Regions from separate parts of the Oceanobacillus iheyensis HTE831 genome, predicted to be linked through region 1. Evidence: predicted binding sites of a transcription regulator. Region 1 holds the regulator's gene; each other region holds the start of a gene.

Region 1 (10,574 bases):
ATCATGTTGTCTATCAATTTTTTATACCTTTTAATCTCGTTAATGAACTAGTGAGGAAACATCCTGAATTTTTAGCCATGACTTATAATCTGCTCCACTACCGTTCCCCTCTACATTCATTTATTCCACTTATCAACTTTAGATAATCATATTCGAAGGGTAGAACTTCGCAACTTTAATTTAAATATACACTATGAACGTGCGCACCGTCTCTTTTTTTAGTCAGCAGACTACCTATCTGTTGAACTACCAGAACAAAATAATCCTTTGCTGACAACATTTCACGCACAACGCGCGACTTCATCGAATCCAGACGGTGGTTCTTCTTGACTCTTTCGCTATCGCTCATATAATCGCTCCTCTTCCCGCAAAGATATTAATAGGATGTGATTTAACATCTAATATTAATAAAGATAAAGAAAACTAAGATTAAAAAAGAGACCTCCACTAAGTTTGGTAACTTAATGAAAGACCTCTCTGAAAATCTCTATTGAGTATATCGGTTGTTTTTTCGGTGGTTAAAAATAACCATCCAATCAATTGATATATCAAGGCTTCATGATGTTTATTACATCATGCCGCCCATTCCACCCATGCCGCCCATGTCAGGCATGCCGCCACCGGCACCGCCATTTTCTTCAGGCTTATCAGCGACTACTGCTTCGGTCGTTAGGAACATAGCTGCTACAGATGCTGCGTTTTGTAATGCAGAACGAGTAACTTTAGTAGGATCAACGATACCAGCTTCTACCATGTTTACCCATTCGTCAGTTGCCGCATTGTAACCAATACCCACTTTTTCACCTTTTAGACGTTCTACAATGATAGAACCTTCTAAGCCAGCATTGTGTACGATTTGACGTACTGGCTCTTCTAAAGCACGGAGAACGATGCTTGCACCAGTTGCTTCATCTCCTTCTAGTGTTAGTTCACTTACTTGACGATGAATATTCACAAGGGCTGTACCGCCTCCAGGAACCATTCCTTCCTCAACACCAGCACGAGTAGAGTTTAAAGCATCTTCAATACGAAGCTTACGTTCTTTCAATTCTGTTTCTGTAGCTGCACCAACTTTAATTACTGCTACGCCACCAGCTAGTTTAGCTAAACGTTCTTGTAATTTTTCTTTATCGAAGTCAGAAGTAGATTCTTCTGCTTGTGCACGGATTTGTGCAACACGGCTAGAAATTGCTTCTGGATCTCCAGAACCTTCTACTACTGTTGTGTTTTCTTTAGTTACCACAACTTTAGAAGCGCGGCCTAATTGGTCGATGCTAGCAGATTTAAGATCTAAACCAAGATCTTCTGTAATTACTTCTGCACCAGTTAGTACTGCAATATCTTCTAGCATTGCTTTACGACGGTCACCAAATCCAGGAGCTTTTACAGCTACAGCATTGAATGTACCGCGAAGTTTATTTACTACTAATGTAGCAAGTGCTTCTCCTTCTACATCTTCAGCGATCATTAGAAGAGGTTTACCTTGTTGAACTACTTGCTCTAACACTGGTAATACTTCTTGGATATTGCCTATTTTCTTATCTGTTATTAAGATATAAGGATCTTCTAAAACAGCCTCCATTTTATCTTGGTCAGTAACCATGTATGGAGAAGCATATCCACGATCAAATTGCATACCTTCTACTACTTCAAGCTCTGTGTTGAAACCTTTAGATTCTTCAATAGTGATAACACCATCGTTACCTACACGTTCCATTGCTTCAGCAATCAATTGACCTACTTCTTCATCTCCAGAAGATACGGCAGCAATTTGTGAAATAGCTTCTTTACTTTCAATTGGTTGTGAAATTCCTTTTAATTCTTGAACTGCTAATTCAACAGCTTTTTCAATACCGCGACGGATTCCTACTGGGTTTGCACCAGAAGTTACGTTTTTCAATCCTTCACGAATCATTGCTTGAGCAAGTACAGTCGCTGTTGTAGTACCATCACCAGCAACATCATTTGTTTTTGATGCAACTTCAGATACTAATTGAGCACCCATGTTTTCAAATGCATCTTCTAATTCAATTTCTTTTGCAATCGTAACACCATCATTTGTAATTAGAGGTGAACCGAATTTTTTATCTAATACAACATTACGTCCTTTTGGTCCAAGCGTAACTTTTACTGCATCTGCCAATGTATCTACACCACGTAGCATTGCGCGACGAGCGTCTTCACTAAATTTTAAGTCTTTAGCCATTCTTTATTCCTCCTTGAATGTAGTTACGTATTTATCGTTTTAATCTAAATTTTTCATAAGAGTTTAGCCAATAATAGCTAAAATATCATTTTCACGAAGAATTAAGTATTCTGTACCTTCATATTTCACTTCTGTACCAGCAAATTTAGAAAAAATGATTCGATCTCCTTCTGAAACTTCAAGAGCAATCTTTTCTCCATTTTCTACACGTCCAGAACCAACTGCTACTACTTTACCTTCCTGCGGTTTTTCCTTTGCAGAGTCTGGAAGTACGATTCCGCTTGCAGTTGTTTCTTCTTGTTCAACAAGTTCGATAACAACACGATCTCCTAATGGTTTAATCATGTAGAATTGCCTCCTTAATTCGATATCATTTTATTTTATTAGCACTCTTCATAGATGAGTGCTAATCACAATTATTATAATAATTAATTCTATAAAAAAATGCAAGCAAAATAGAGTGAAGATATTATATTTTTTATATAACAAATGCTAAACAATTTCATAAATCAATCACAAAAAAATAATACTTCATTTTCTTTTCATTTAATAGCGTGTTCTGATTATAATAACTATATATGCATATGTTAAACTATATTAATTAGTACAGTACATGATAAAGGAGCGTTTTATTTGAGTCGTAGATATTGGTATGTCATTCTTACATATATTATTATGCAGTTTTCTGGGTTGCTTTTTGCACCGATTTTAGCAGTCGTTTTCGGTTTTTCTATCAATGATGCAACTATTTATTGGTCGATATTTTCCTTTGCCCTAGCAATCGTTATAACGCTATATTTTCTTAAACCAGATATGCAAATGCGAAATAACGAGGCAGCAGGAATTGAAAGTATAATACTGTGGTCTATAGCTGGTATTTTTATGGCTTTATTCGCACAAGGTATTGCTGCTCAAATCGAAATAGCCATCGGGATTGACCCAGGTTCCGAAAACACACAACAAATTATGGATATCACTCGAGCAGCACCTATATTCATGATCGTACCGGCTATCTTTGCTCCCATTTTAGAAGAAATTATATTCCGAAAGATTATTTTTGGAGAGCTTTATAAACGAATGAATTTCTTTTTTGCGGGGTTACTATCAGCGGTTATATTTGGGTTTATTCACTTAGACCCTAAGCATATTTTAATTTACGCATCCATGGGATTTGTATTTGCTTTTCTTTATGTAAAGACAAAACGAATTATCGTTCCTATTATTGTACACGCAGGTATGAACACCTTTGTTTTGTTAGCACAATATAATATTGATCCTGAAGAAATGCAACGTATTTTAGATGAGATGCAAATGATTTTCTTTGGAGGTTAATCCATGAGACATCCCTTTCTAACAAGAGCAGTTCTATACTTTCTTGTAGGAATTGCTTTTATATACTTTGGGGTTCAAAGTAAGGAAAGCACTGTTTGGAATTCTGTTACACTTATTTTTGCAGCAGTTTCTGCTTTGTGTTTCTTTGTTTCCTTTAAAATGATAGGTTATCACAATAAATTAAGAAAGAAAAAGTAGACTGTATTCACAGTCTACTTTTCTCATTAATATAAGGATAAACGCTTACATAATAATTGATTTAAAATAATGAAATAATTAGTTTAAAGAATAATGTTTAAGAAAATACACGAGTGATTGAAGCTCAATCGCTAAATCAATATGATGCACACGAATATGACTAGGTACTGTAATTCTTGCTGGGGTAAAGTTTAATATTCCACTAACGCCATGCTCAACAAGTTGATTAGCAATTGCATCTGCTTCATCAGCAGGTATCGTCAGAATAGCAACCTCTGTATTCTTTAACCTTTCCCCTAGTTCATCAATATGATAGACTGGAACTCCTCCGATATCGGTGCCTACCTTATTTTCATCAGCATCAAATGCAATGGTAATACGGATATTATTATTTTTCATAAAATTATAATGTAAGAAAGCTGTTCCTAAATTTCCAACACCAATTAACGCTACTTCTGTTATTTCATGTTGGTCTAATGTACTCTTAAAAAAACCTAGTAAATATTCAACATTGTATCCATATCCTTTTTTACCTAGTGCACCGAAGTAAGAGAAATCTCTACGAATGGTTGCGGAATCTACTTTAACCGCTTCACTTAATTCTTTTGATGATACACGCTTTTTACCTTGTTGATTTAAGTTGTTAATGAAACGATAATATAATGGCAAGCGTTTTGCAGTTGCTTGCGGAATCTTGTTTTGTTCCATACGACCTTCCTCTTTTCAATGCTTAGAATAATTATCATACTATATTTATTTTAACAGATTATTCCTTAGAAGTCGTGACATTTTTCACAATAATATTGTCGCTTCTTTGGCGATAAGCTAAACTAGTATTATGAGGTGACAATGAAATGATACTGATGCAATTAAACGGAATATCAAAATCTTTTGGCGCAGAAGAGATTTTGTCTAATATAAAAGTAGAAATTAAAGACCAAGATCGTATTGCCATCGTCGGTAGAAATGGTGCAGGAAAATCGACACTGCTAAAAATAATGGCAAATGAACTCCCTCATGATGAAGGAGAGTTTTTCAAACCGAAAGATCTTACCTATGGTTATCTATCGCAACATATGAAGTTAGAATCAGGTAAAACCATTTGGAATGAGATGGAAGATGTATTTTCCCATTTAAAACAGATGGAAAAAAAGTTACGTGAAGTAGAAATTAAAATGGCAGATCCTACTGCAGTAGATGAAACGAGTTACCAAGCCATTCTGAAAGAATACGATGAATTACAAATTCGCTATCAATCAGATGGTGGTTATACGTATGAATCGGATATAAAATCGGTACTTACTGGTCTCTCATTTGGTGATTATGATTATGAAACGCCGATTAACGAATTAAGTGGCGGACAAAAGACAAGACTCGCTCTTGGTAAATTATTGCTACAAAAACCTCAGTTACTCATCCTCGATGAGCCTACAAACCATCTCGATATTGATACACTAACATGGTTGGAAGGTTATCTCGTTAATTATCCTGGTGCAATTGTGATTGTTTCCCATGACCGCTATTTTCTTGATAAAACGGTATCTATCGTTTATGAAATTTCTAGACATCATTCGAGAAAATATCATGGTACCTATAGTAAATACCTGGAACAAAAAGCACTTGATTACGAACAAGAAATGAAAGAATACGTAAAACAACAAACGGATATTAAACGGATGGAAGAATTCATTCAAAAGAATATCGTCCGTGCTTCCACTACAAAACGAGCACAAAGTAGACGAAAGCAATTAGAAAAAATGGACAAGATGGATCGTCCAATGGGTGATGAATCATCCGCTTCGATGTCATTTCAAATTAATCGTCGTAGTGGCAATGATGTATTAAAAATTTCTAATCTAGGCTTCCGATATGAAGAACAACAAGAACCTACATTCCGCCATGTAAACCTTCATGCAAATCGCGGTGAACGTATCGCATTAGTTGGTCCGAATGGAATCGGAAAAACAACGTTACTGAAGACCATTGTGGAGAAAGAATTTCCTTTTGACGGAGACATCCAATTAGGAACAAATGTACAAGTCGGGTACTATGATCAGGAACAAACCGAACTTCACTCGAACAAAACCGTCCTTCAAGAATTGTGGGATGAGTATCCTCTAGTGAATGAAAAAGATATTCGTACGATACTAGGCAATTTCTTATTCTCTGGGGATGATGTATTAAAAGTCGTTTCTGCATTAAGTGGTGGTGAAAAATCACGCTTAGCTTTATCTAAATTAAAAATGCAAAAAGCAAACCTACTTATTCTAGATGAACCAACGAACCACTTAGATATTGATAGTAAAGAAGTGTTAGAAGGTGCATTAGCTGATTTCCCGGGTACAATTATCTTTGTTTCACATGATCGCTATTTTATTAATCGAATCGCAGATCAAGTAGCCGAAATGAATCCACAAGGAATTAAAATGTACCTTGGTGACTATGATTATTATCTAGAGAAAAAAGCAGAAGAAGCAGAACTTGCTCGTCTTCAGATGGAGAAAGAAGTACAATCAACAACGGTTTCCGATAAAAAAAGAAGTTTTAAAGAAGAAAAGCAGAAACAAAGTGAAGAAAGAAAACGGAAAAGACAAATCGCTGAACTTGAAAAACAGATCGAAACGACAGAAGAGCATATTGCACATTTAGAAGAACAAATGACATTACCAGAAGTATATGAAGATCACGAAAAAGCATTAGAGTTAACCGAAGAAACCAACATGTACAAACAAAAACTTGATGATCTATTGGAGCATTGGACAAGCCTAGAAGAGTTAGACAATTGAAAAAATATTCATCTTCATTTATAATATTTACAGGTAAGTATATACTTGCCTGTTTTTATATATACAGCTTGTTTCGTTTGTTTGCTAATAATAAATCATGGAGGTCGTTAACTTTTGACGATAGCGCTGATTAGTTTGTTTTTTCTTATTGTAGGCATAGTATGTTTTGTTGCTTGGAAAAAGGGTCTGCTGGTAATCAATACAAGTGTGCTTAAAAATGCAAAGGAGCACCCATCAGTTGAGTCTGAAACAAACATCTATGAATTTAATGATAAACATATTTCGGATATCGTTATTCATCGTATAGATATGTGTGTGCTTGAAGTAGATTCTTCTTATGAAGAAGTAATGGATGTGATTATAAACCAGCCTTACAACAGATATCCTGTAATTGAAGAAGATATCGATCAAATTATAGGAATTATCCACGTAAAGGACGTACTTTCTTATTTACATAATTATAAAGATGCTACCAAGTTTCAGCTTCGAAATATCATGCATGATCCGTTCTTTATCTTAGAATCACAACGTGTAGACCTTGCGTTTAAAGATATGCAAAAAGAACAGATCACACTTGCAATTGTTTTAGATGAATATGGTGGAACTGAAGGACTTATTACAAGAGAAGATATGGTCAAAGAAATGGTTACTGATGTACTTCAAGAAGATGATAGCTATGTATTGAATAAACCTTCCTTCATCCAACAACTGGCTGGAAATAGATACCGAATTCATGCTAATTCTCCACTGTACGAATTAGAAGGTATACTAGGCATCACTTTCCCAGTAGAGGATTATGATACGTTAAGTGATTTTTTAATCGATCAATTAGGCTATATCCCTGCCAATCATGAGAAGCCAAACCTACTTTATAAAAATATTCAATTTGAGATTACCGAAATATCTTCTCAAAAAATACATTCAGCTATCGCAACCATTTATGAAGATGGAGTAACATTTATCGACCAATTTCATAGGCAACCTAGTTGAATCAAACTCATAATAAGAGTAAAAAACTCTCTTTATCCACAATGTTGGATTTAGAGAGTTTTTTTATAGCTTTTATTTAAATAGATAATCATTTTGTATCGTATGTTCAACTGCAACTCGGTAAACTACTGCCAATCCTAACATGGTGGACATGACAGAACTACCTCCATAACTAATAAGTAGCAATGGAATTCCTGTTATTGGCATAATTCCAATTGTCATTCCGATATTTTGAAACACATGGACCAGCATCAAACTTAAAAATCCAAAGCAGAAATATGTGCCAAAAGGAGAATGTTTATAGATGCTTAAGCCTAAGGTTACTAAACGGTATAGAAGCATAAAGTAAAGAAAAATTACAATGGCACTTCCAATAAATCCAAAGCTCTCTCCTATTACAGAAAAGATAAAATCTGTATGTGCTTCTGGATATTGTACTTCTAGACTACTCATTCCCTTACCAAATAATTGTCCAGAACCCAATGACATATGTGATCGTTCAAACTGAAATGTCGCATCTGCTGATTGTTGTGACGGATCAAACCATGTCATAATTCGATCCACTTGATATGGTGCTACTCCAAGAACATCAATTGCAAACTGCGGAAATCGAATAATTGCTCCAATAGCAGCTCCTGCTAGAGATACCAAGCCAACTATTAAGGAAACAATAATCCTCCAGTTAATACCTGATAAAATTATCATCATTCCTGCAATAAACAAATACACCATCGAGGTACCAAAATCAGGTTGTAGCATAATTAATCCGACTGGTATCATTGTATAGATTATTAGTTTAAGTAATAACATAATATCCGTTTTCATCGTTTGAACTTCTGTCTTTTCTTTATGTCCCGTTATCGTTGCTGCTAGAAATAATATCGTCGACATTTTGGCAAATTCGGCGGGTTGAATGGATAATCCAGGTAAGGTAAACCAACTATTTGCACCATTAATTTCCCTTGCAATTGCATCAGGACTGATAAGTAACAGCCCTAACAAGAGAACTCCACCTATATAAATATATATACTTCCTCTATACAACTGTTCGAGGTCGATAAATTGAATCGCAGCTACAAAACAAACACCAATACTAAAAAAAGCAATTTGCCGTATGACAAAATTCGTATTAGCTTGATCAATTTGCTGCGCGTTATAAATAGCCAATAGACTAATGATTACAAATCCTAAAAAGAGTAGAATCAAATCAGTTTGAAAATAATAATTTTGTTTTTTATTCATCGGATTCCCACCAAATTTCTTCCTGTTAATATCCTTCTTTAACCAAATACTTATCCACAACGAAAAGCTCGAAAAATGTCTAAAAACCTCGAATCAGCAAAAGTTACACACATAATCCACAGCCGAATGAACAGTTATCCACTTTTTTCATCCACATTTAAAAGATGATAATGTAGCTTATCTACAGGATATATCCACACCCCTGTGAATAACCTGTGACTAACTCAGTATAAGTGAAGGATTTGCATTTAAATCGAGTAATGAACGATGCCCCTTTTCAAACGATATCGTACCTGCTGCGGCAATCATTGCAGCATTATCTGTACATAATTGAATTGGTGGAATATATAATGGAAAATCTTCGCCTGAGAAACGTTTCTCTAGGCTTTTTCTTAAACCTGTATTAGCAGCTACTCCACCCGCTACAATAACTTGATTTACGTTATATTCTTTCGCTGCACGATATGTTTTTTCTGTCAGTACTTCCACAACACTCGCTTGAAAACTTGCAGCAATATCTTCTGCACTTAACGTCAAATCACGTTGCTTTGCGTTATGAATTTTATTTATAACGGCAGACTTCAATCCACTAAAACTAAAATCATAACTATCTGCTTCTAACCAAGCACGAGGAAATTCAATCGTTTCCTCACCTTTAGCAGCTAAGCGATCAATTTGTGGACCACCTGGATAAGGCAATTTCAACATACGGGCGACCTTATCATATGCTTCTCCTGCAGCATCATCTCTTGTCTCCCCTATTAATTCATAGTCTCCATGTTCCTTCATTAGGACTAATTCTGTGTGTCCACCAGAAACAATAAGGGCTAACATCGGAAACACAAATTCATGCTCTAGTCTATTTGCATAAATATGACCAGCAATATGGTGAACCCCAACTAATGGTTTCTTCTTAGCAAACGCTAATGCTTTCGCTGCATTTACACCTACTAATAAAGCTCCTACTAATCCTGGTCCTTCTGTAACTGCGATTGCATCTATATCTTCCCAAGTAACATCAGCCTCAGTAATTGCTTGTTCAAGCACAAGTGTAATTTGTTCAACGTGATGCCTTGATGCAATTTCAGGAACTACTCCTCCGAAGCGTTTATGACTTTCAATTTGAGATGCAACTACATTGGACATAATCTCTCTACCGTTTTTTACTACAGAGGCTGCGGTTTCATCACAACTTGTTTCTATACCTAATATAATCGTATCTTTTTTCATTTCAGATTCACCCACATTACAATAGCATCCTCGTGATTATCCGTGTAATACCTCTTACGAACTCCACCAGGAACTAAACCAAATTTTCTATATAAGGATTGCGCCGCTATGTTTGATGCACGTACTTCTAAGGATAGGCGCTCGACTCCTTTTGCTATGGCAATCTGCATCAAATAACGAAATAACTTTTCACCTAATTTATTTCTGCGATAACTTGGTAGAATAGCGAAATTCGTTATTTGTGCGTCATCTAACACCATCCACGAACCAATATAACCAACAACTGTACGTTCGACTTCAACGACATAATAATACGCATGAGCATTTTCTATTAATTCTTGATAAAAAATATCCGTTGTCCAAGGTGTTTGAAAACATGCATTTTCTACATGTAAAACTTCAGGTATATCAGCAAGTTCCATTGGACGCATCGTTATATTATTCATTTACTTGACGTTCCTTCTGACTCTTTTGCCAATTCGCTTCTGCTTCTGCTAAACGTAGATAATTAGGAACGAGCTCATGAATAGCTTCCGGTTCTAAATTCATCCCTACAAGCCCTAAGTGCGAAGCTTTTGGAAGATGATAGA
Region 2 (10,574 bases), 1.6 Mb from region 1:
AGATAAAGCCGTTAACCTGCTTCATAGGAAATAATTCTCTCATGTTACATCATTCCTTTCAAGTACACAAAGCTAAAGATGAAGATCCACATTACATCAAGGAAATGCCAATATAATGAGAATATAAATGATTTATTCGCTGTTTGAGCTGTTAATCCATGCTTTACCAATTGAATAATAATCATTGTTCCCCAGAATAGACCAAATGTAACGTGCGCTCCATGTGTTGCTAGGGTAGTAAATAATGTAGCAGTAAAACCACTTGTTTGTAATGTAGCGCCTATGTGATAGAAATGAATGAACTCATAAATTTCAACACTGACAAACGCTGCACCAAGTACTAGTGTAACAATCAGAAAACCGATCATTGCTTTAGTACGTTGGATTCGCATGGCATGTATCGCTAATCCAATTGTAAAACTACTTGTTAATAAGATCATTGTATTAATGATAACAGGTCCTATTTCAAAGATTTCTGCCGAACTTGGACCTGATCCAACACCACGACCTTCGTAAATAAAGTAGCTTGTAAACAGGGTGGCAAACAACATTATCTCTGCACCTAAAAATATCCAAAATCCAAGGATATTCATCTTATTTTGTTCTGTACTATATTCAAGAGGTTGATTAGAATCTATTTTCATTTCTTGTCACCTCCAAATTTCTTTTCGGTCTCGATAATTTCTTCTTTATGAATATGATGACCATCATCTTTTTCAAATGTACGGTATAGAAGACAGCCTAGTATTCCGATTGCTCCGACAATTACTCCTGCCCATACATGGAATACAAAGAAGAAACCAAAGATAAAGAAGAAACCTGCTAATATAATGGACCAACCACTGTTATTCGGCATATGAATGTCACTAATTGGTTCTTTAAACAATTTATATCCGTTTTTCTTGTAATCCCAAAATGCTTCTTCTGAATCTACAGTTGGTGTAACAGCAAAATTATATTCTGGAACTGGATTATGCGTAGCCCATTCTAAAGAGCGAGCGTTCCATGGATCATCTCCAACATTTCTTGGTGCATGACGGAAACTATAATATATATTGTAAACCAGAAGGATAAATCCTAGGGTTAATAATGCTACTCCACCAAACGATAGTAAGTTCAATGGACCGAAACCAGAAGCTTCCGAATACGTATACATACGTCTTGCTTGCCCGTCTAATCCTGTAATGTACATTGGGAAGAAGGATAGACAGAAACCGATAACGATATTCCAGAATGCCCATTTACCAATTCTTTCGTTTAATAGGAAGCCAAACATTTTTGGCCAGTAATAAATTAATCCTGCAATCATCGCAAATACAACACCAGGAATAATTACGTTATGGAAGTGAGCAACTAAGAACATCGTATTGTGATATTGATAGTCTGCACTTGCAATTGAAAGCATTACACCAGTTACTCCACCAATTGTAAATAAAGGAATAAATGCGATGGAATAAAGCATTGGTGTGGTAAATCGAATTTTACCTTTCCACATCGTCAGTAGCCAGTTAAATATCTTAATTCCGGTTGGAACTGCTATTGCCATTGTTGTAATGGAGAAGATACTATTTGTAAGTGCACCTTGACCCATTGTAAAGAAGTGGTGAACCCAAACAACAAAGGATAATAGTGAGATAATAACCATGGAAGCTACCATCGATTTATAACCATATAAGTTTCTTTGTGAGAATGTCGAGATAATCTGACTGTAAATACCAAATGCAGGTAATATCAAGATATATACTTCCGGATGTCCCCATATCCAGAATAAGTTTGCCCACATCATATCCATACCGCCGTCGGATGTTGTAAAGAAATTCGTAAAGAACTGACGGTCAAGCGTACCCATTAATAGGGCGATTGTTAATACAGGGAATGCAAATACAATAATAATATTGGTAATTAAAGCAGACCAAGTGAACATCGGCATTTTCATCAATTTCATACCTGGTGCACGCATTTTCATTATCGTGACTACAAAGTTAATACCAGTCATCAGTGTACCAATACCGGATATCTGTAATGCCCAGTTGTAGTAGTTAACACCAACATGTTCACTAAATTCTGGTCCTGCTAGAGGATAATAGTTGGTCCAACCAGCATCTGGTGATCCTCCAACAACGAATGAAATATTGAACAACATTGCACCAGCAAAATATAGCCAGAAACTTAGTGCGTTTAAGCGAGGGAATGCAACATCTCGCGCACCAATTTGCAATGGAATAACATAGTTCATTAAACCTATAATAAATGCCATGGCCATGAAGAAAATCATAACCACACCATGGGTAGTAAATACTTCATTATAATGCTGTGCATCTAAGAAACTGTTGTCAGGTACTGAAGTTTGTAGACGCATCATAACTCCATCAGCACCACCGCGGAAAAGCATGAGAAGTGCTGAAATTATATACATAATTCCTATACGTTTATGGTCAACGGTAGTCAACCATTCATTCCAAAGGTATCCCCATTTTTTGAAGTAGGTAATGCCTACAACAACCGCAATAGAAACAAGTGCAATGGCAACTAAGGATGCATAAAGCATCGGATCGTCATGCGGAGGAATGGCAAATCTTTCTAATATATTCATATTTTATGAATCTCCTTTCGATGCTCTTGTTGCATGAATCTTAAAAATTAGTGGTGATCGTGCCCTTCATCTTCAGACTCAGATGGTCCATGATTATGAGGACTATTCTCACCTTCAGGAGCAGGTTTGAATTCTTGATGTGTTCCTGTGAATGTCATTTGACCAAGATGGCCTGGTTCTAGTAACTCTTCAAACTTATCTTCTGTAAGAGGATCTGCTGTAGCATGAATTTCCTCTATCCAAGTGTCAAATTCGTCATGAGGCATAACGGTTACATTAAACATATTTTCTGCAAAACCTTCACCATTAAAGTTAGAGTTTCTTCCTACAAAATCGCCTGGGTGATCTGCAACTACGTTCAATGTATTTACCATGTCAGCCATTGCATATTTCTGACCAGCTAGTTGAGGAACCCAGAAACTAGAGATTGTACTATGAGAATATAATCTAAATTCAACATTTCTATCCTGTGGTATAAATACATAGTTTACAGTTTCAATATCTTGTTCTGGATAACTAAAGTGCCATTTCCAGTTAGAAGACGATGCATAAATAACTAAAGGCTCTTCATCTTCATACCCTTCAGGTACTGATTCTACTTGATACGTAGAAATAACAGAAACAACTGCTAAGAATGTTACAATTAATACTGGAACCCCTACAATAATTCCTTCTACAATAGGACTTCCTTCTATGTGTGGTGGCTCATAATCGTCACTTTGTTTTGAAGCTCTATACTTAAACAAAACAACTGCTAGCATTGTTATTACAACAATTACAATTACTGCCATTGTTATAATTGAAATCCATATAACATTTGCGGTCGTTGCTGCTTGTGGCCCCTTAGGATCAAGTACGAGTAATGGTTCACAACCCGCTAAGAACATAGCTGTTGCTGTTAATAACATTATATAGGCCCACTTTTTCTTCATGTAGATACCCCTTTCATCGGTATGTTTATGGATAGTTTGTAAAATCCTATCAAGTTAACATGTCAGAGACAATCTTAATACTCGTAAACTAAAATAACAAGAGTTTGAGAAATGCTTCACAAAATGTTCATGAATATGTGGAATTTATATGGATAACAAAAAAAGTTGTAACAGAATGCTTGACATCTTTTTTAAATAAAAAGGAAGTGAGGTAATTGTTTGCTGTGATATAATAGCCGAAAGGGGGATTAGATATGGATCCGTTAGATGTTATGTTAGATATGGACCAATTACTTCCTTATTATAAGCCGATCGTCAGTGCAGATACGCAAATGATTATTGGATATGAAGTGATTGCTTATTTTCAAAATAAGAATGGAAAGTTACAACGAATGGATTGGTTTTTTGATGATGTATCCATTCCAGATGAATTTCGTTTAGAAGTAAATACGTATCTTCAACGCAAAGCGATAGAGAATAAACTGGAAAAGAAAAATAATAGTTTTCTATCTTTTTATTATGACGCTGATTTACTAGTTCGCAATAATGGTGAACAGTTACTTGAAATACTTGAAGAATATCAATTAAAAGGATTAAAATTAAATGAAATTATATTAGAAGTGAAAGACACTGATTTTCCGAAGGATTTGGACCAACTAGCCAACCTGATAAAATATTTAAAAACATTAGGTGTTAAAGTAAGTATTCACCTGGAAAATCCCAATGGTATCCTAGACCAACTAGCTACCTTACATCCAAACGTATTAAAAGTGGATACGAGTTTTCTAAAGGATGATTTACTACCTCATCTGTACAAAGATGTATACTATGCAATCTCCATGTTGTCACGTAAAATTGGTGCGTCTCTTTTATTTAAAGGGATAAATAATTATAATCAATTTAATTATGCTTGGAGAAGTGGTGGCCAATATTATCAAGGCAGGTATTTAATACAACCCCAACCTGATTTTGTAGAAGTTGATAGCTGTAAATCTATCATTCAAGATAGTTTTAAACAATTCATTACATATGAACGAAAAAAAGGTAAGGCTCAACTTGAACTTCTTGAAAAAATTCATGCTACATTTACCAGTATATTAACACAATCTACACTAACAGATAACTATGACGAATTTATATTAAATGTAGGTAAAGCGTGTAAGGAATTCGCGTTTCGTGTTTATATTTGTAATGGTGAAGGAATTCAACTATCTTCCAACGCAGAAAAAGATCAGGAAGATAGGTGGAATCTCGTAAAAGAGGGGTTAAATAAAAACTGGAGTTGGCGACCATATTTTTTTGAAAATGTGATGCGGATGAACTTAGAGAAGAAAGGTTTGCTTTCTGATTTGTATACGGATATAGATAAATCGGAATTAATTCGTACATATTCATATCCACTTACAAATGGACGTTATATATTTTTAGATATCCCTTATCGTTATTTATTTGAACAAGAGGGACTGTTATAAGAGAAAGCTAAAATTAGTAGTTAAATATTTTTAACTGAGAGTTTAATAATCGGAATAAAAAGCACGTACAAGGGGTGAAATAATGAAAATATTCCATACTGCAGATTGGCATCTGGGGAAGCTGGTTCAAGGAATATATATGACAGAAGACCAAAATTATATACTAAATCAATTTGTTGCAGAAGTTGAAAGGGAACAACCGGATGTAGTAATTATTGCCGGAGATCTATATGATCGGGCAGTTCCCCCAGTTGATGCAGTTCATTTATTAGATCAGATATTAGATAAAATAATTCACGGACTTCAGATCCCGGTATTAGCAATTGCTGGGAACCATGATAGTCCTGGAAGGTTACATTTTGGAAGTGGATTAATGAAAGAGAATGGTTACCATGTTATCGGTAAAATATCCCGAGAACTAGAACCAGTCATTTTGAAAGACTCGTATGGAGAAGTGCATTTTCATTTCATTCCTTACGCAGATCCTAGTATGGTACGCAATACTTTTGAAAATGAAGACATACGTACACATGATGATGCTGCAAAATATATTACAGATAAAATTCGTGAAAATATGGACCCTCATGCAAGGCATGTCGCGATTGGACATGCTTTTGTAACGCCATTTGGTGAAGAACGTGAGAATACAAGTGATTCAGAACGGCCACTTTCCATAGGTGGAGCAGAATATGTAAATGCACATCATTTTAAAATATTTAACTATACAGCACTTGGGCATCTCCACCAGGCGCATCATGTATTGGATGAGAAAATTCGCTACGCTGGATCTCCTTTAAAATACTCGATTTCTGAAGAAAATCATAAAAAGGGTTTTCTTATAGTTGACTTGGCTGAAAATGGGGAAGTCTCTGTTGAGAAGAAGTTTTTAAATCCACGACGAGATATGCGTCGTGTGAAAATGACGATGGAAGAAATATTTAACGAAAAGCCTAGCGATGATTATGTATTTGTTCAATTAATGGATCAAACTCCAGTATTATCACCAATGGAAAAAATCCGGTCTATTTATCCAAATGCAATGCATGTTGAACGAGTACTGATATCACCGATTTCTGTAAAAGAAGAAGATTCAATACCGAAGACAAAAATGAATGAAATGGAACTTTTCCATGCTTTTTATAAAGAAGTAAAAGGTGAAGGACCTTCCGAAGAGGCTTTAGAAATTATTAAAACAATAATGGATGATTTAAATAAAGAAGAAGAGCATATAGAAGTTAATACAAAATGACTGGAGGTGTGAACTTTGCGACCGTTGTATCTAAAACTAACAGCGTTTGGACCATATAAAGATACAGAAATTATTGATTTCACAAAATTAGGTGACGTACAGCTCTTTTCTATATCCGGTAATACCGGCGCAGGAAAAACAACGATATTTGATGGGATTGCCTTTGCTTTATATGGGAGGGCTAGCGGCTCTGATAGAGAAGATAATCGTTTACTCCGAAGTGATTTTGCCGAGGACCATACTCACACCTCTGTAGAGTTAACATTTACAATTAAAGAGAGAACCTATCGAGTATTGCGTCAGCCTGGCCATATAAAAAAAGGAAATAAAACAAAAACCGGTGAGAAGTATGAACTGTTCGAATTAACGGAACAAAAGGAAATCTCGATCGTAGACAGACAGATTGTAAGCGAAGTTGATAAGAAAATTGAAGAACTAATAGGTCTTACACAAGATCAATTTAAACAAATCGTAATGTTGCCTCAAGGTGAATTTCGTAAATTATTAACCTCAGAAACAGAGAATAAAGAAGCGATATTAAGACGGTTATTTAAAACAGAACATTATAAGTATATGAATGAAATATTGCGTCAGAAAAAAAATACGTTTGAACAATCGTATAATCGTGTTTCGGATCAGTTAACCCAAACAATGAAACAAGTTTCTTCTACTTTTCCACTTCGTGAGAATTCCAAGTTACAATATGTTTTTCAAACAGAGTATTATAATGTACAGCAGGTACTTGAGGCGTTGAATGAGGAAAAAACATATTATCATCAAGAAATAGAAAAGAAAACCCAGCAATACACTTCGAGTTATAAGAAGCACGATATTGCCCAGAAGGAATATTATGCGGCAAAACATATAAATGAACAGTTTGATCAACTTCAAGTGAAAAAACAGCGTAGTCAGGAGCTAATGAACAAGCAAGCAGAGATACGCCTTATAGAGAATCAACTGAAAGCTGCGGAGCAAGCGCAACGAATTGAACCGATAGAGCAATTTGCATTAAACTACCAACAACAATTACAAGAAAAAGAGATTCAGTTAAAAACGCTGACTGAAAAAGAACAACAAGCAGCTGAACAATTAAAGTTAGTCACTGCAAAATATAAAAATGAAGAAGAAAAGAGCGAACAAAGAGAAAAAATATCGATTTATATTAGTCAACTTGAATCGTATCTTCCAATAGTTGAGCAGCTGGACTCTGAATCAAATGAAATCCAATCTTTGAAAAATCAAAATGTACAACAGGAGCAAAAGATACGTGAAGATGGACAGTTACTTGAGAGAAAAGAAAAAGAACAAGAAAGTCTATCTGAGGAAATAAAGAAATTAACAAAGCAAGTTGAAAAAGCTTCCGACTTAAATAAGCGGTTAACTGAATTAAGGCAAGTTGGAAAGTTGCTTCAAAGGCTTATTAGTTTGCAAAAAGAAGAAGCTTATATACAAAACAAGTATCAACAAACAAAACAAGATTATGAAAATAGTGAAAAACAATATCAAGAAATAGAACAAAATTGGATAAATAATCAAGCATTTGTGTTGGCTTCACATCTACATGATGAAGAAGAATGTCCTGTTTGCGGAAGTACTACCCATCCTAATAAAGCTTCTATTGAAAATCAATCCGTTACGAAAGAAGCGTTAGAATCGTTTCGGATTCAGAAGGAAGAAAAGAATAAAAATTGGCAGGAACAACAAGTTGCGCTATCTTCAACTAAAACCTCTTTAACAGAGGTGTCTGCTGAACTTAACGAATGGGGAATATCACTAGATAATCCATCTATCACATTCGATGAAATTGTACAAGAGGGCAAACAATTAGCTGAACAAAAAAAAAATATCCAACATGCAAAAGAGAAACGAAATAATTATGAAGCAAAGGTAGAGCAACAAAAAAGAGAAGATAAAAAGAATAAGGAAGCTTTTGAACAACTGAAGCAAAAATATCAAGAGCAAGTTTCTCTGTTAAAATCAAAGCAAGCTAGCCATATAGAGAAAAAGAAGCAAGTACCAGAAGAATTCCATCAGTTATCGAAACTAAAAGATAGTTTACGTATTCAAAAACAACAAAAACAAGAAATGGAACAAGCATGGAAAGAGATCCAACAAGAATATCAACAAATAACACAAAGGCATTTGGAAATCCGCTCTGAAGTGAAAAATTATCAAACACAGATAACAGATCTGAGTAAGCAAGTCGAAAAGGCGAACAAGGAATTTGAACAAAAAATCAGTGAAGCTGGTTTTACTCGAGAGACTTATCAAGAAGCGAAATTAGAAGAAAGTATTTTACTTCAGCGTAAGCAACAAGTTGAAAATTACAAACAAGAAAAGCAACAAATAGACAATCAAGTTAAAGAGTTAGAAGCAATATTAGCGCAACAAGAAAGACAAGATCTTGGTTTCTTAGAAGAAAGACTTAGGGATTTAAAACATGATTTCGAACAAAATTTAAATGAATTAAATACACTTAAAAAATTTGACCAAGAAATTCGTTCTATTAAAGAGCGGATGGAAGTACTACACAATGAAGTTGCAGAAACAGAAAATAAACTAATGGTAATTACAGAAGTTTATGATGTATTACGTGGGCAAAATCAGAAAAAAGTATCTTTTGAAAGATATTTACAAATGGAATATCTAGAACAGATTATTGAAGCTGCTAATTATCGACTAAAAGACTTATCTAATGGACAATTCTATCTAACAAGAAGTGATCGACAAGAATCTCATGGTCGACAAAGTGGGCTTGCTTTAGATGTTTATGATACCTATACTGGTCAAACAAGGGATGTTAAAACGTTATCTGGCGGAGAGAAATTTAATGCGTCTCTTTGCCTGGCTTTAGGTATGTCTGATGTGATTCAAAGTTTTCAAGGGAATGTTATGATCCAAACGATGTTTATAGATGAAGGTTTTGGTTCATTGGATGAGGAATCACTAACAAAGGCAATTGATACGTTAGTACAGCTACAAAAATCAGGAAGGTTAATCGGTGTAATATCGCATGTTCAAGAGTTAAAAGATATACTACCTGCGACCATTGAAGTTAAAAAGACGAAAGAAGGGTATAGTCATACTAAATTAATTGTGAAATAAAGATCGGATATCCGATCTTTTTTCATATTTTGGGAAATGACTAAGAATGAAAAAAAGATGATCGGTGGAGATAAAGTGAATATACGTTTAGCATATATGTATCGAGCTAAAGGAATCGAGATAAATTTTATGTCGGATGAAATGCGTATAGAAGATGGCGTTATAGTTGCGGAGAAGTTAGAGAAAGAGAAGTCTGTTCAAAATCTATATGCAATAGATGATCTGGATCGAACCTGGTCGACTAAAGAATTAAAACGCTTAGTAGCTCAAGTGGAAGAAGAACCCCATCATATTTTGGTTTACTTTGATGGTGGATTTGATAGAAATGATTTAATTGCAGGTGTTGGAGTTGTAATTTACTACGAAAAAAACAAAAAATACTTTCGACGTAGAAAAAACGTCAAATTAGAGCAGTTAGATAATAATAATGAAGCAGAATATGCTGGATTATATCATAGTTTAGAGCTACTTGAAGAAATGCAAGCGACTCATCAGTCAATTACCTTTAAAGGCGATTCAATGGTAGTTATTCATCAGTTGAAAGAAGAGTGGCCTTGCTATGAAGAAAATCTTCAACGTTGGATTGATCGTATTGAAAATAAGATAGAACAACTTGGAATCCAACCTGATTATCAAGTTATTCCGAGAAAAGATAATAAGGAAGCTGACCAATTAGCATCACAATCAATTCAAGGTATACAAATTGAAAGTACATTGGAAATAAATAAAAGAAAATAAGAAATAGCTAACTTAGTTGATTTTTTGAGATTGATTATATTATCATTTAAGTATTGGATTTCGAGCATTTTATTAGAAATATATGAATAAGACAAGTTGTAATAGTGAAGGAGAATGACATTGAAGATTGGAATAGATAAGATTGGTTTCTATGCTCCGCATTTATATTTAGACATGAATGAATTAGCTGAAGAACGTGGAGTCGAGCCAGAAAAATTCACAATAGGAATCGGCCAAGAAAAAATGGCCGTACCGCCAATTACACAAGACACAGTTACGTTAGCTGCGAATGCGGCTGCACAGATATTAGATGAAACGGATAAGCAAGATATTGACATGGTGATTTTTGGAACAGAGTCAGGTATCGATCATTCCAAATCAGCTGCGGTAAATGTGCACCAACTATTAGGATTACAACCGCATGCACGTGCTATTGAATTAAAACAAGCATGTTATGGTGCTACAGCAGGTATTCAGATGGCGAG
Region 3 (10,574 bases), 1.1 Mb from region 1:
TCGATTTATCCCTATTTTTCCCTTTTTGATAAAAAAAATCAAGCACGAAGCATTATATAAATAACTTAGGAGTAGATAAACCTGATTTCTTTCCTTCTTCGGGCTTGGATTGATTGGTATTTGGGTCTTTCTGTTCGTCTTCAAAATGACCTGTACTTTTATCTTCAGTCTTAAGTATGTCCTCTTGTGCATGATGATCTGTATTTTCTAGTGAGTTATTAGAAGTTTCTTCATCTTCATTGGAAAGCTCTTTAAAAGCTTTCATCATTCTATACATACTAGGAAGATTTTTAACCATTGGACCATATTCTTGAATTAATGGTGCTGTGGATTGTAATATTCCTAAAAATTGTTGTACTCCTCCTAAGGTTTTAGATAAAGTTTGTAAACCACCTGAGGAAGCCGCTCCCACTCCACCTACTGATTTTCCTCCACCAAAAGAGGATAATAAACCAGCAATGCCTCTAGAATTATTTCTACCACTCATTTGATTATTGTTTAAAAATGGATTCCTGTTTTGTTGAGGATGCGGATGCATAGGTCCAAAAGGTAGTTGTTGTTGACGTTGTCGTTCTTGTGGTGGAAAAACCATACTTATCCCCCCTTATCATGATGTTCTACCTATAGAATACGCATTTGCACTATATAATGTGTAGGCTTGGATAAGAACATTTCCCGGGAAACCGCATAAAATGGCATAATATACAAAAATTAGCATTTAAAAACAACTTATTTGTCGAAAAAGTGAAAAATTAATCAAACGTTTGTTTGAATTTTGGTCGATGTTATTTAGACAATAAAAAAAGCAGCTATTTAATAAGCTGCTTTTTTCCATTCGTATTCATTCCATAAAGAGTCAAAGGTTACTGTTGCACTTGGAAATGGGCTATTCCATTCTAAATAATTACTAATCTCATCGTAGGTATTGGAATGTTTAGGGAAATTATGATTACGAAATGCCCATTCCGCAAGTTCTGAATTATCATCTTTCTCCAGCTTACCTCGATAGGTCATTAAAAACTGATAGAATGTTTGTTCCATCTATGCTTCCCCCTTATGTTTTAAGATTCATTCATAAAAGCTTCGTGTTTTGCTTGTTTCTTTTTATAAACTATTTTAGATAAATAAATACTAATTTCATAAATCACCATAAGTGGAACGGCAACAACAATTTGTAAAATAAAATCAGGTGGTGTAATTATTACCCCGATTACAATAAGTACAAAATAAGCATATTTACGGTTTTTCGTCATGAAATCTGGTGTTACTATTCCTAAGCTAGTTAAAAACATTGCTATTAATGGTAGTTCAAATAGAAATGCAAAAGGTAAAGTAATTTTCATTAAAAAGGTAAAATATCTGTCCACTGTGAACATGATATTAAACATGTCTTCGTTTAACGATAGTAAGAATGGAAATATTAGATGAATAAAAATGATATATCCAAATACAAGTCCAATAATAAATAATAGGAATAATGCAGGTATATAAGATAACGAAACCTTTTTTTCACGAGAAGTTAAAGCTGGGCTTATAAATGCCCATACTTGATAAGCTAGAATAGGAATAGTACCGATTATGGCAACCAAACCAGCCATTGAAAAATAAACCCAGATAATCTCTGTTGGACTAATTGCTGTTAATTCTAAATCGATGTCATTAACAAAGAACCAGTAGATATCTTTCACATTGAGAAAACCTATTATAAATAGAATGATAAATATTACGGCTGTAACTATTAAACGATTTCGTAATTCGGATAAATGTCCTACGACATTCATTTCTTTTTCTGTACCATCAGTATTACTGGTATATTGATCTTCAGGTGTTGACATGTACAAACACTCCTTATGTACGACATAAAAGAAGATGTAAGGGTATTTCCCCTACACCTCCATTTCGTTGTTATTGTTTCTTTTTATTGTGGTCACTCATAATATCTTGACTCGCATTTTTAAATTCTTTTAGTGTTGTTCCAAAAGCTCGTCCTATTTCAGGTAGCTTGTTTGGTCCGAATACAATTAATGCTACAATTAAAATCAATATTAAGCCTGGAAAGCCGATATTACTAAACATCAAGCATCACTCCACCATCGTAGGTATTTTCATTATTAAATCAGTACTATCTATGCATTATTGAGTAGCTCTTTACTTTATACATATCATAGCACGATTAGAAATAATTAAACAAGTTATTCATAAATCTTCGTTTGTTTATTTTCGATCGTATTGAATGAAGTAATAATCATAAGGGTTTTTTTCATCTTTATCACCTTTAATTTTAGATGATATTATCCAGTCTTCTTGATTAAATTTGGGAAAGAATGTATCTCCGGTAAATGATTCGTCAATCCAAGTTATATACATTCGATCAGCAATATCCATTACTTGTTGAAATAAGTTTGCACCACCGATTACAAAATATTCTTCTTCCGGATTTTCTATATTCCATTGTTTAATCGTGTCTATGTGATGAATTATTTTAGCATTCGGATACTGTACATCGGAACGACTGGTTAAGACAATATTTTTTCGATTTGGTAATGCCCCTCCCATCGATTCAAATGTTTTTCTTCCCATAATAATTGTATTACCTGTTGTCTTTTCTTTAAAAAAACGTAAATCCTTTGGCAAATGCCAAGGCAATTGATTATTAACTCCAATTACATGATTGCGATCCATAGCAAGTAATAACGAAATCATATTATAACCTCAACTTCCTATTTAGATTCGTTGTGTGAGTATCTATTTTGAACTATACAGCAATCGGTGCTTTAATACTTGGATGAGGATTATAATTTTCAATCACTAAATCATCTAAGTCCATTTCAAAAATAGAATTTTTATCTTTGTTTATTATTAGTTGTGGAAAATCGCGGATCTCCCTTTCCAGTTGTGTTTCGACTTGTTCAACATGATTAGAGTAAATATGTGCGTCTCCAAAAGTATGTACGAAATCACCAACTTCTAATCCACACTCATGGGCAATTAAATGCGTGAGTAGGGCATAACTGGCTATATTGAATGGTACCCCTAGGAATACGTCTGCACTTCTTTGGTATAGCTGACAAGAAAGCTTTCCATTTGAAACATAAAATTGGAATAATGTATGACAAGGAGGTAAAGCCATTGTTGGAATATCTTCTGGATTCCACGCAGATACAATATGTCTTCTTGAATTTGGATTCGTTTTAATGGAATGAATCACATCTTTTAATTGATCAATTGTTTCATTCTGAGTAGTCTTCCAATTTCTCCATTGTTTCCCGTATACAGATCCTAAGTCCCCGTATTTGTCAGCAAAAGAATCATCTTCAAGAATTCGCGTTTTAAAGAGCTCCATTTGTTCTTGATATTGTTTATTAAAATTCTCATCTTTTTGACTGCGTAATCCGAAATTCGCCATATCTGGACCTTGATAATCAGCGCTATTTACCCATTTTTCAAATGCCCATTCATTCCAAATATTATTATTATGTTTTAATAAATACCGAATATTGGTATCCCCTTTAATAAACCAAAGTAGTTCACTCGCAACTAGTCGGAATGGAACACGTTTTGTCGTTAGAAGAGGAAATCCTTTATTTAAATCAAAACGAATTTGATGTCCGAATATAGAATGTGTTCCTGTATTGGTTCGATCTCCACGTTGTTCTCCAGTTTTAAATATTTGTTTACACAAATCTAAGTAGGCTTGTTCCCCTAACATATATTAATCTCTCCTGACTATATTTAAAATATAGATTTTGCTTCTCAAATGATTTAATTATAACAGATACTAGTCCTCTTTTGTTACATAATCGTAAAACATAAGCTCACTATTCGAACATAAAACTAGAGTAAAGCTCGGTTTTTCAGAGGAGGTTCACAAATTTGAATACCACGATAGAACAAATAATTAAAAATTCTATTGTATATACATATGTTGCTAGTCAACCATTTGTTGCAATGACTGGATTACCAGTTGATATAGAAGCATCTGAACAAGTAGTACAAAGCGATAATCATATCGAATCTTCAAATGCATTAATAAAAAAGGAAGATGTTTGGTTTGGCGAAAATTGGAATACGGAACAATATAGCATAAGTGAAGAAGAATCAACATTTCAAATAGATGATGAGCAATTTAATGATGCACTTAGTATTTCTCAATTAGAAGAAATAGAAAAAGCCAACTCGATTTCTATAATTGAAGATAAGATCAACTCCATTCATCCAGGAATGAAATCGGATGAAATAAAAGAAGTCCAAAAGGCATTAGTTACTCTGGATTATTATTCAGATGAAATAGATGGTATTTATGGTCCTTTAACCCATGATGCTTTAGTTAGTATAGAGAAAGATTATGACTTATCATTGATAAGTGAGCAACAAGACGAAAGAATTCAAGAGATATATTATGCAGTGGAAGAAGAACCCCAGAATTCAAGTGTAGACACAGTGGAAGGTAATGCATCTTCTACTTCTGAAAATAATGATGATATGAGCGAAGAGCAAAGTAAGGATCCCTACTATTCAAAACAACTCGATGTAAGCGGAAATAAACAGCCTATTATAAAAGCTGCTCGATCATTAGTCGGGACCCCTTATGTGTATGGCGGTGATGGACCAGGAGGTTTTGATTGTAGTGGTTTCATTCAATATGTCTATGAAAGCCATGATATCGTTATCCCTAGAACAGTTAATGAAATATGGAATTTTAGTTCTCCTGTTGATAGTCCTTCGATTGGTGATATCGTATTTTTTTCAACCACACACTCAGGGCCATCCCATGCAGGTATTTATATTGGTAATGGGCAATTTATTCATGCTGGTTCATCTAGTGGTGTCGTTATTACCGAGTTATCCAATCCTTATTGGGAAGAGAGATATTTAGGTGCAAAGCGTATCTAATAGTATAGAGTTATTCCCCTTCCCATTCTTTGTAGAATTGATGTAGAAAGTTTTCGATGTACTGATGACGTTCTGCTGCTATCATTCTACCTGTATTTGTATGCATTGAATCTTGTAATAATAGTAATTTCTCATAAAAATGGTGAATGGTAGAACCGGATGATTTTGTTGGGTCATGAATAGACCGCTGTTTCGAACTCCCATATGCAAATGCTCTAGCTATGCCGATGGCACCAATTGCGTCTAATCGATCAGCATCTTGAACTATTTTTCCTTCTATAGTCGATGGTATAACACCTTTAGAATAAGAAGTAGTATCGATAATCGTTATTATAGCTTCGATTTGAGAATATTGTAATCCTAATGGTTTAAGAAACTGTATAAGCTCATTTTTTTCTTTCTCTGGATTATTAGCTAGTTTATGGTCAGTTATATCATGAAGCCATGCTGCTGCTGTGGTTATAAATAAATCTGCTCCTTCATCTGTAGCTATTTTAATCGCATTTTTCACCACACGCTGCAAATGGTAATAATCATGGCCTGTATAATCATTTGCGAATTTCTGTTGTACATATTCACTAATTTTATCTAATTGGTTGTTTTCTGAATGCATTATTTCCCCCAAGGTTAATAAAATATAGAATTACTTTATCATTCGTTATACTATTTGTAAATTTTAGTTAATTTATCGAAAATTAAAGTTATTTCCTTGACTGATTTGTTTGTATAGGCTAACATTAGTACCAAGCAAAGAAGATGTACGGAATCATTAATTAACGAAGGCAGCTTCTATAGAAGTGGATGATTTATGGTCCGTACTTCTATAGAAGCTGCCCTTTTTTAATATTTCGTTGGTCAACTTTGTAATAACACGCGTTTTACGTGGAAGTATTAGGAGGAAATTTACATGGAAAACGGAGTAGTAAAATGGTTTAATGCTGAAAAAGGTTATGGATTTATCCAACTTGAAGAAGGTAATGATGTATTCGTACACTATTCAGCAATTCAAGAAGAAGGCTTTAAGTCTTTAGAAGAAGGACAAGAAGTTTCCTTTGAAATTGTTGAAGGTGAACGTGGTCCGCAAGCAGCAAACGTTGTAAAAAAATAATATCTTATATATAGAGGCGGAAAGCTTAATTTTAAGCTTTCCGCTTTTTTTGTGTTTTTAATAATGTAGTTATTTATACCGCTCCTCCCTCCTCGTTTTGTCAATAAACTCCCTTATTTGTTCATTAATTGTTCATATACTTTTCTAACTAAAAAGTTAGTAAAATCATTAGAACGCATTGTTTGTGCATAATTGAACAAAGTGTGAAAAGTCTATGGTTTGCACGAATAGGACCTTTGTATTGTGTATGATAAAACTATAGATACAAAAGGGGTGATAATGATGAAAAAACTTTTTCAAAACAAAAATAATGAAACAGAGCCAAACCTTATAGGAACATTTGCTTCAGTTCTACTATTAGGTGGGCTGATCATTATATGCTGGGTATCTGTATTTGCAATTTTTATATCTAGATAGGAAGAAAGGATGAGTGACGTGCATCTGCATAAATTAGAAAAATGGTGGTTAATTCTTGGAGTTAGTGCATTAATAATTTTTTTAATTGTTTTAGGGTTTGGGGCTTTTTATATGGGTACACATCCGCAAAGTCATGGATTAACAATTGATCCAAATAATGTCGAAGCAAATGAAGCTTTTCAACAAGAAAATCTTGGATTAACGAAAGTGGATGAAGATCATTATATTGTTAATGTTGTTGCTAGTGCTTTTAATTATGATCTTGGTGTAGATGAAGACGGAAATTCTGTAAGTCATATTAAGATTCCTAAAGGTGCTTCTGTATTATTTCAAGTAGTCACAACAGACGTCATACATGGATTTAATATTGCTGGAACGAATGTAAATATGATGGTAGAACCAGGCTACGTTAGCAGTATGGAAGTTCAAATGAATAATGTTGGAGAATTTACCTTGTTATGTAATGAGTATTGCGGAGTTGGACATCATATGATGTTTACGACAGTGGAGGTGTATGAATAATGGCACTTGCTAATTTACAAACATTCGAAGATATTTCAACTGAATCTATCGTGATTACAAAAACAGATTCTAAATTATACTTATCATTTATTTATGTAGCAATTATTTCTTTATTCTTAGGTGGACTAATGGGGTTATTGCAAGTATTAGTACGAACAGGTGAATTTACTCTCCCTTTTGGAATTGGTTATTATCAAATTCTTACGTTCCATGGTGTTGTTCTTGCTTTAGTATTAACTACTTTTTTTATTATTGGATTTCAATTTGCTTTAATGGGAAAAACAGTAGGTATTTCTGAAAAACAGCGCAAATTTGCTTGGTTAGCTTTTTGGGTAATGACTATTGGTACATCAATGACTGCTGTTACAATTCTAATAGGGAAAGCAAATGTGCTCTACACCTTTTACGCACCCTTAAAAGCACATCCCCTCTTCTATATTGGATTAGCTCTTGTTGTTGTGGGGACTTGGATTGCAGCAATTGTAAATTGGAGACAACTATTTGTTTGGAAAAAGCAAATTCCAAATCAAAAATCCCCTCTCCTTGCTTTTATGGTTACCATTAATATGATTATGTGGGTTATTGCTTCACTAGGTGTAGCTGTAGCGGTATTAGTTCAATTTATTCCATGGTCATTAGGTTTTGCAGAAACAATCAATGTATTGTTAAGTAGAACGTTATTTTGGTACTTTGGCCATCCTTTAGTTTACTTTTGGTTATTACCTGCTTACATGGCTTGGTATGCCATTATACCGAAGATAATTGGAGGTAAACTATTTAGTGACTCCTTAGCACGATTATCATTTATTTTGTTTTTATTCTTTTCGATTCCAGTTGGTTTTCATCATCAATTAACAGAACCAGGAATAGATCCTACATGGAAGTTTATACAAGTTGTATTAACCTTCATGGTTATTATTCCTAGTTTAATGACAGCATTTTCGATGTTCGCTACGTTTGAAATTACTGGAAGAAAAAAAGGACATAAAGGTTTATTTGGTTGGTTTAAAAACTTACCTTGGCAAGATGTCCGCTTCTTTGCTCCATTTGTAGGTATGCTTGCATTTATACCAGGTGGTATTGGCGGAATCATTAATGCCTCTCATCAAATGAATACAGTAGTCCATAACACAATTTGGGTAACAGGACACTTTCATCTAACTGTTGCGACGACTGTTCTCTTAACGTTTTTTGGGATAGCGTACTGGTTAATTCCTCATTTAACTGGTAGAAAATTAACGAGAAAAATACACCGTTTAGGTATTTATCAAACCGTGGTTTGGGCAATTGGGATGACGATTATGTCTGGCGCTATGCATATCCAAGGTTTGTTAGGTGGTCCGAGAAGATCTTCCTATTCAGAATACGGCGGATCCGAGCAAGCTGTGGACTGGGGTGCATATCAGATGGCTCAAGCGGTTGGTGGTACTATTCTCTTTATTGGGATCATTTTGATGGTATATATTTTTATTTATCTAGTATTTTTTGCACCAGAAGGAAACGAAGAATTCCCTATTGCTGAGGAAGAAAATCATGCACCAGCTACTCCCAAATGGATGGAGAATTGGAAATTATGGATTGGTATAACAATAGCATTAATTTTATTTGCTTATACCATCCCTGTGGTTGATATTATTCAAAACGCACCACCTGGATCACCACCATTTGATGCTATAATCGGTAATTAATTTGTAGAGAATTAGTTGAATCTAACTAGGAAAAGAAGCCCCTCCTTTTCCTAGTGGTTTTCAAGCCCAGATATTCTAAGCAGGAATCGCTGTTCAAAAACCAAGAATTGCATATATATTTTCTTAGATATTCATCTTAATCTACGATATTTTACATAGTGGATTAATCGTTTAAACTAGTGAGCGCTTTTTCTTCAGCTGGAATTCGAATACTCATTAAAATAAGATGAAAAAATGGAAATATAACCGCTGTCCAATATGCTCCAAACATCATTGGGATAACAAATAATTCAATACCAACAATGATATAGTTTGGATGTTTAACATATTTATAAGGACCTCGCTTCACCAATGTACTTCCGGGCAAAATAATTATTTTGGTATTCCAGTACTTTCCTAAGGAAGTAATACTCCATATACGAACGAATTGTGTAGCTATAAACAAACTAAACCATAAGATGAAAAGTTCAGGAATGGAAGCGTTACTTAGAATTAATTCTACTATAATACTTATGAAGAACAATCCATGTACCATGATAAACCACTTATGTTGATGTGGCTCTATTTCAACTCCACCTTTTGCTAGCATCCATTGTTCATTTTTACTAGCGATTATTAGTTCTATAAGTCGTTGCAGGATTATAAATACAAACAATATGGTCAAGAATATTTTCATACATTTTTCCACTCCGCAAACAATAATTCAGAACTAAATCCAGGTCCTAAAGCACTTATTATACTTCGCTCCCCTTCTTCTATTCCTTGCTTCATCCATTCACGAATAACGTAAAATACAGTTACAGATGACATATTACCATGTTTTCTTAACACCTCATAGGAATAATATAGTTTCTCTGAAGTGCATGGAATTACTTCTTCCATCGCCTCCATTACCTTTCTCCCGCCTGGGTGAGCAATAAAGGAATGAATATCTTCACTAGTATATTGAATTGCTTGGAGAAACTCAGCAATATGTCTTTTCCAAAAGGAATGTACTAAGGCAGGTATGCTCTTTTTAAATATGACTTCAAAACCAGTATCTCTTACATTCCAACCCATTATATCTTCACTGTGTTTTTTTAATAAAGAACTCTGTTCGTGCAAATGTAATTTAGTCCCTTTTAACTGATTACAATATGATGAGGTTTCTCCGACCAGAAGTAAAGCACTTGCCCCATCACCGAAAAGAGCGGTACCAACCATATTACTCTTCTTACTATCTTGTTTTTGAAATGTCAGGCTACATAACTCACAGCAAATGATCAAGACGACTTTATCTGGATGAGCTTTTGACCAATTCATTGCATTACTTAACCCTATCGCTCCACCTGCACAACCTAACCCCCATAGAGGCATTCGCTGTACGTTCTCTTTAAACGGACGCTGATTGATACAACTCACATCTAAGGAAGGTGTTGCAATTCCTGTACTGGAAACAAAAACAATCATATCAACCGCTTCATAAGGAATTGGTTGATGTAGGAAATCAGAATCTGTTAAACATGTATCTATTGCATCTAAACAATGTTTGATCGATTCTGTTTGATAAATATGGTTTCTTTCTTCGAAGCTATGATCATCGAAAAACCAAGATGAATCTACCACAAACTGTCTTTCCTCAACTGCTGCATGATCAAAAACAGGAAGCAATCGTTCAATTTGTTTTTCAGAATATGAAAATAACTGCTTAACAATATGTTTTACATCTTGTTGAGGAATTCTATATGATGGTACGCCTATCCCAACGGAACTTATGTATGTCACTATCTTCACCTTGTTTCATAGGAATTTTCTTCAAACAGTATTCCCATTCAAGAATGATTCATACAAACAGTCAAAAGAAAAAACCTCCTTAAGTAGTAATCCCTCAATTGTTAATACTACTGAGAAGGAACACTACCAGGAGGTTTTCGTATATTTATTCTTTTTGTCCAAAATATTGATAA

Evidence for each region. Region 1 encodes Rex, which represses fermentation and respiration genes when NADH is low (regulators of the CRP and FNR family bind a similar motif). Its sites were predicted from a motif close to TTGTGAAATATTTCACAA; they were not measured.
Region 2: qoxA (cytochrome aa3 quinol oxidase subunit II) is a predicted target of Rex. The motif match lies at 3,630-3,647, and genes of this name have one in related genera.
Region 3: OB_RS18315 (cytochrome c oxidase subunit 2A) is a predicted target of Rex. The motif match lies at 6,184-6,201, and genes of this name have one in related genera.

What each region holds. Positions count from the first base shown of each region.
Region 1 is NC_004193.1:681,849-692,422, reverse strand. It holds gene groL (chaperonin GroEL) at 569-2,206, opposite strand; gene groES (co-chaperone GroES) at 2,270-2,551, opposite strand; gene OB_RS03590 (CPBP family intramembrane glutamic endopeptidase) at 2,840-3,538, shown strand; gene OB_RS03585 (YdiK family protein) at 3,542-3,736, shown strand; gene OB_RS03580 (redox-sensing transcriptional repressor Rex) at 3,815-4,444, opposite strand; gene abc-f (ribosomal protection-like ABC-F family protein) at 4,591-6,522, shown strand; gene OB_RS03570 (transporter associated domain-containing protein) at 6,637-7,512, shown strand; gene OB_RS03565 (FtsW/RodA/SpoVE family cell cycle protein) at 7,585-8,754, opposite strand; gene tsaD (tRNA (adenosine(37)-N6)-threonylcarbamoyltransferase complex transferase subunit TsaD) at 8,974-9,984, opposite strand; gene rimI (ribosomal protein S18-alanine N-acetyltransferase) at 9,981-10,430, opposite strand; gene tsaB (tRNA (adenosine(37)-N6)-threonylcarbamoyltransferase complex dimerization subunit type 1 TsaB) at 10,423-10,574, opposite strand, start outside.
Region 2 is NC_004193.1:2,288,686-2,299,259, reverse strand. It holds gene qoxD (cytochrome aa3 quinol oxidase subunit IV) at 1-43, opposite strand, end outside; gene qoxC (cytochrome aa3 quinol oxidase subunit III) at 45-644, opposite strand; gene qoxB (cytochrome aa3 quinol oxidase subunit I) at 641-2,593, opposite strand; gene qoxA (cytochrome aa3 quinol oxidase subunit II) at 2,641-3,525, opposite strand; gene OB_RS11575 (EAL domain-containing protein) at 3,780-4,997, shown strand; gene OB_RS11570 (exonuclease SbcCD subunit D) at 5,080-6,246, shown strand; gene OB_RS11565 (AAA family ATPase) at 6,262-9,351, shown strand; gene OB_RS11560 (ribonuclease H family protein) at 9,388-10,089, shown strand; gene OB_RS11555 (hydroxymethylglutaryl-CoA synthase) at 10,210-10,574, shown strand, end outside.
Region 3 is NC_004193.1:1,777,458-1,788,031, forward strand. It holds gene vrrA (VrrA/YqfQ family protein) at 53-592, opposite strand; gene OB_RS08950 (YozE family protein) at 814-1,041, opposite strand; gene tatC (twin-arginine translocase subunit TatC) at 1,062-1,835, opposite strand; gene OB_RS08960 (twin-arginine translocase TatA/TatE family subunit) at 1,906-2,076, opposite strand; gene OB_RS08965 (dihydrofolate reductase) at 2,215-2,703, opposite strand; gene OB_RS08970 (thymidylate synthase) at 2,756-3,709, opposite strand; gene OB_RS08975 (NlpC/P60 family protein) at 3,874-4,893, shown strand; gene OB_RS08980 (HD domain-containing protein) at 4,904-5,506, opposite strand; gene OB_RS08985 (cold-shock protein) at 5,801-6,001, shown strand; gene OB_RS18315 (cytochrome c oxidase subunit 2A) at 6,284-6,418, shown strand; gene OB_RS08990 (cytochrome c oxidase subunit II) at 6,437-6,940, shown strand; gene OB_RS08995 (b(o/a)3-type cytochrome-c oxidase subunit 1) at 6,940-8,628, shown strand; gene OB_RS09000 (isoprenylcysteine carboxyl methyltransferase family protein) at 8,792-9,304, opposite strand; gene OB_RS09005 (type III polyketide synthase) at 9,301-10,392, opposite strand; gene OB_RS09010 (THUMP domain-containing class I SAM-dependent RNA methyltransferase) at 10,547-10,574, opposite strand, start outside.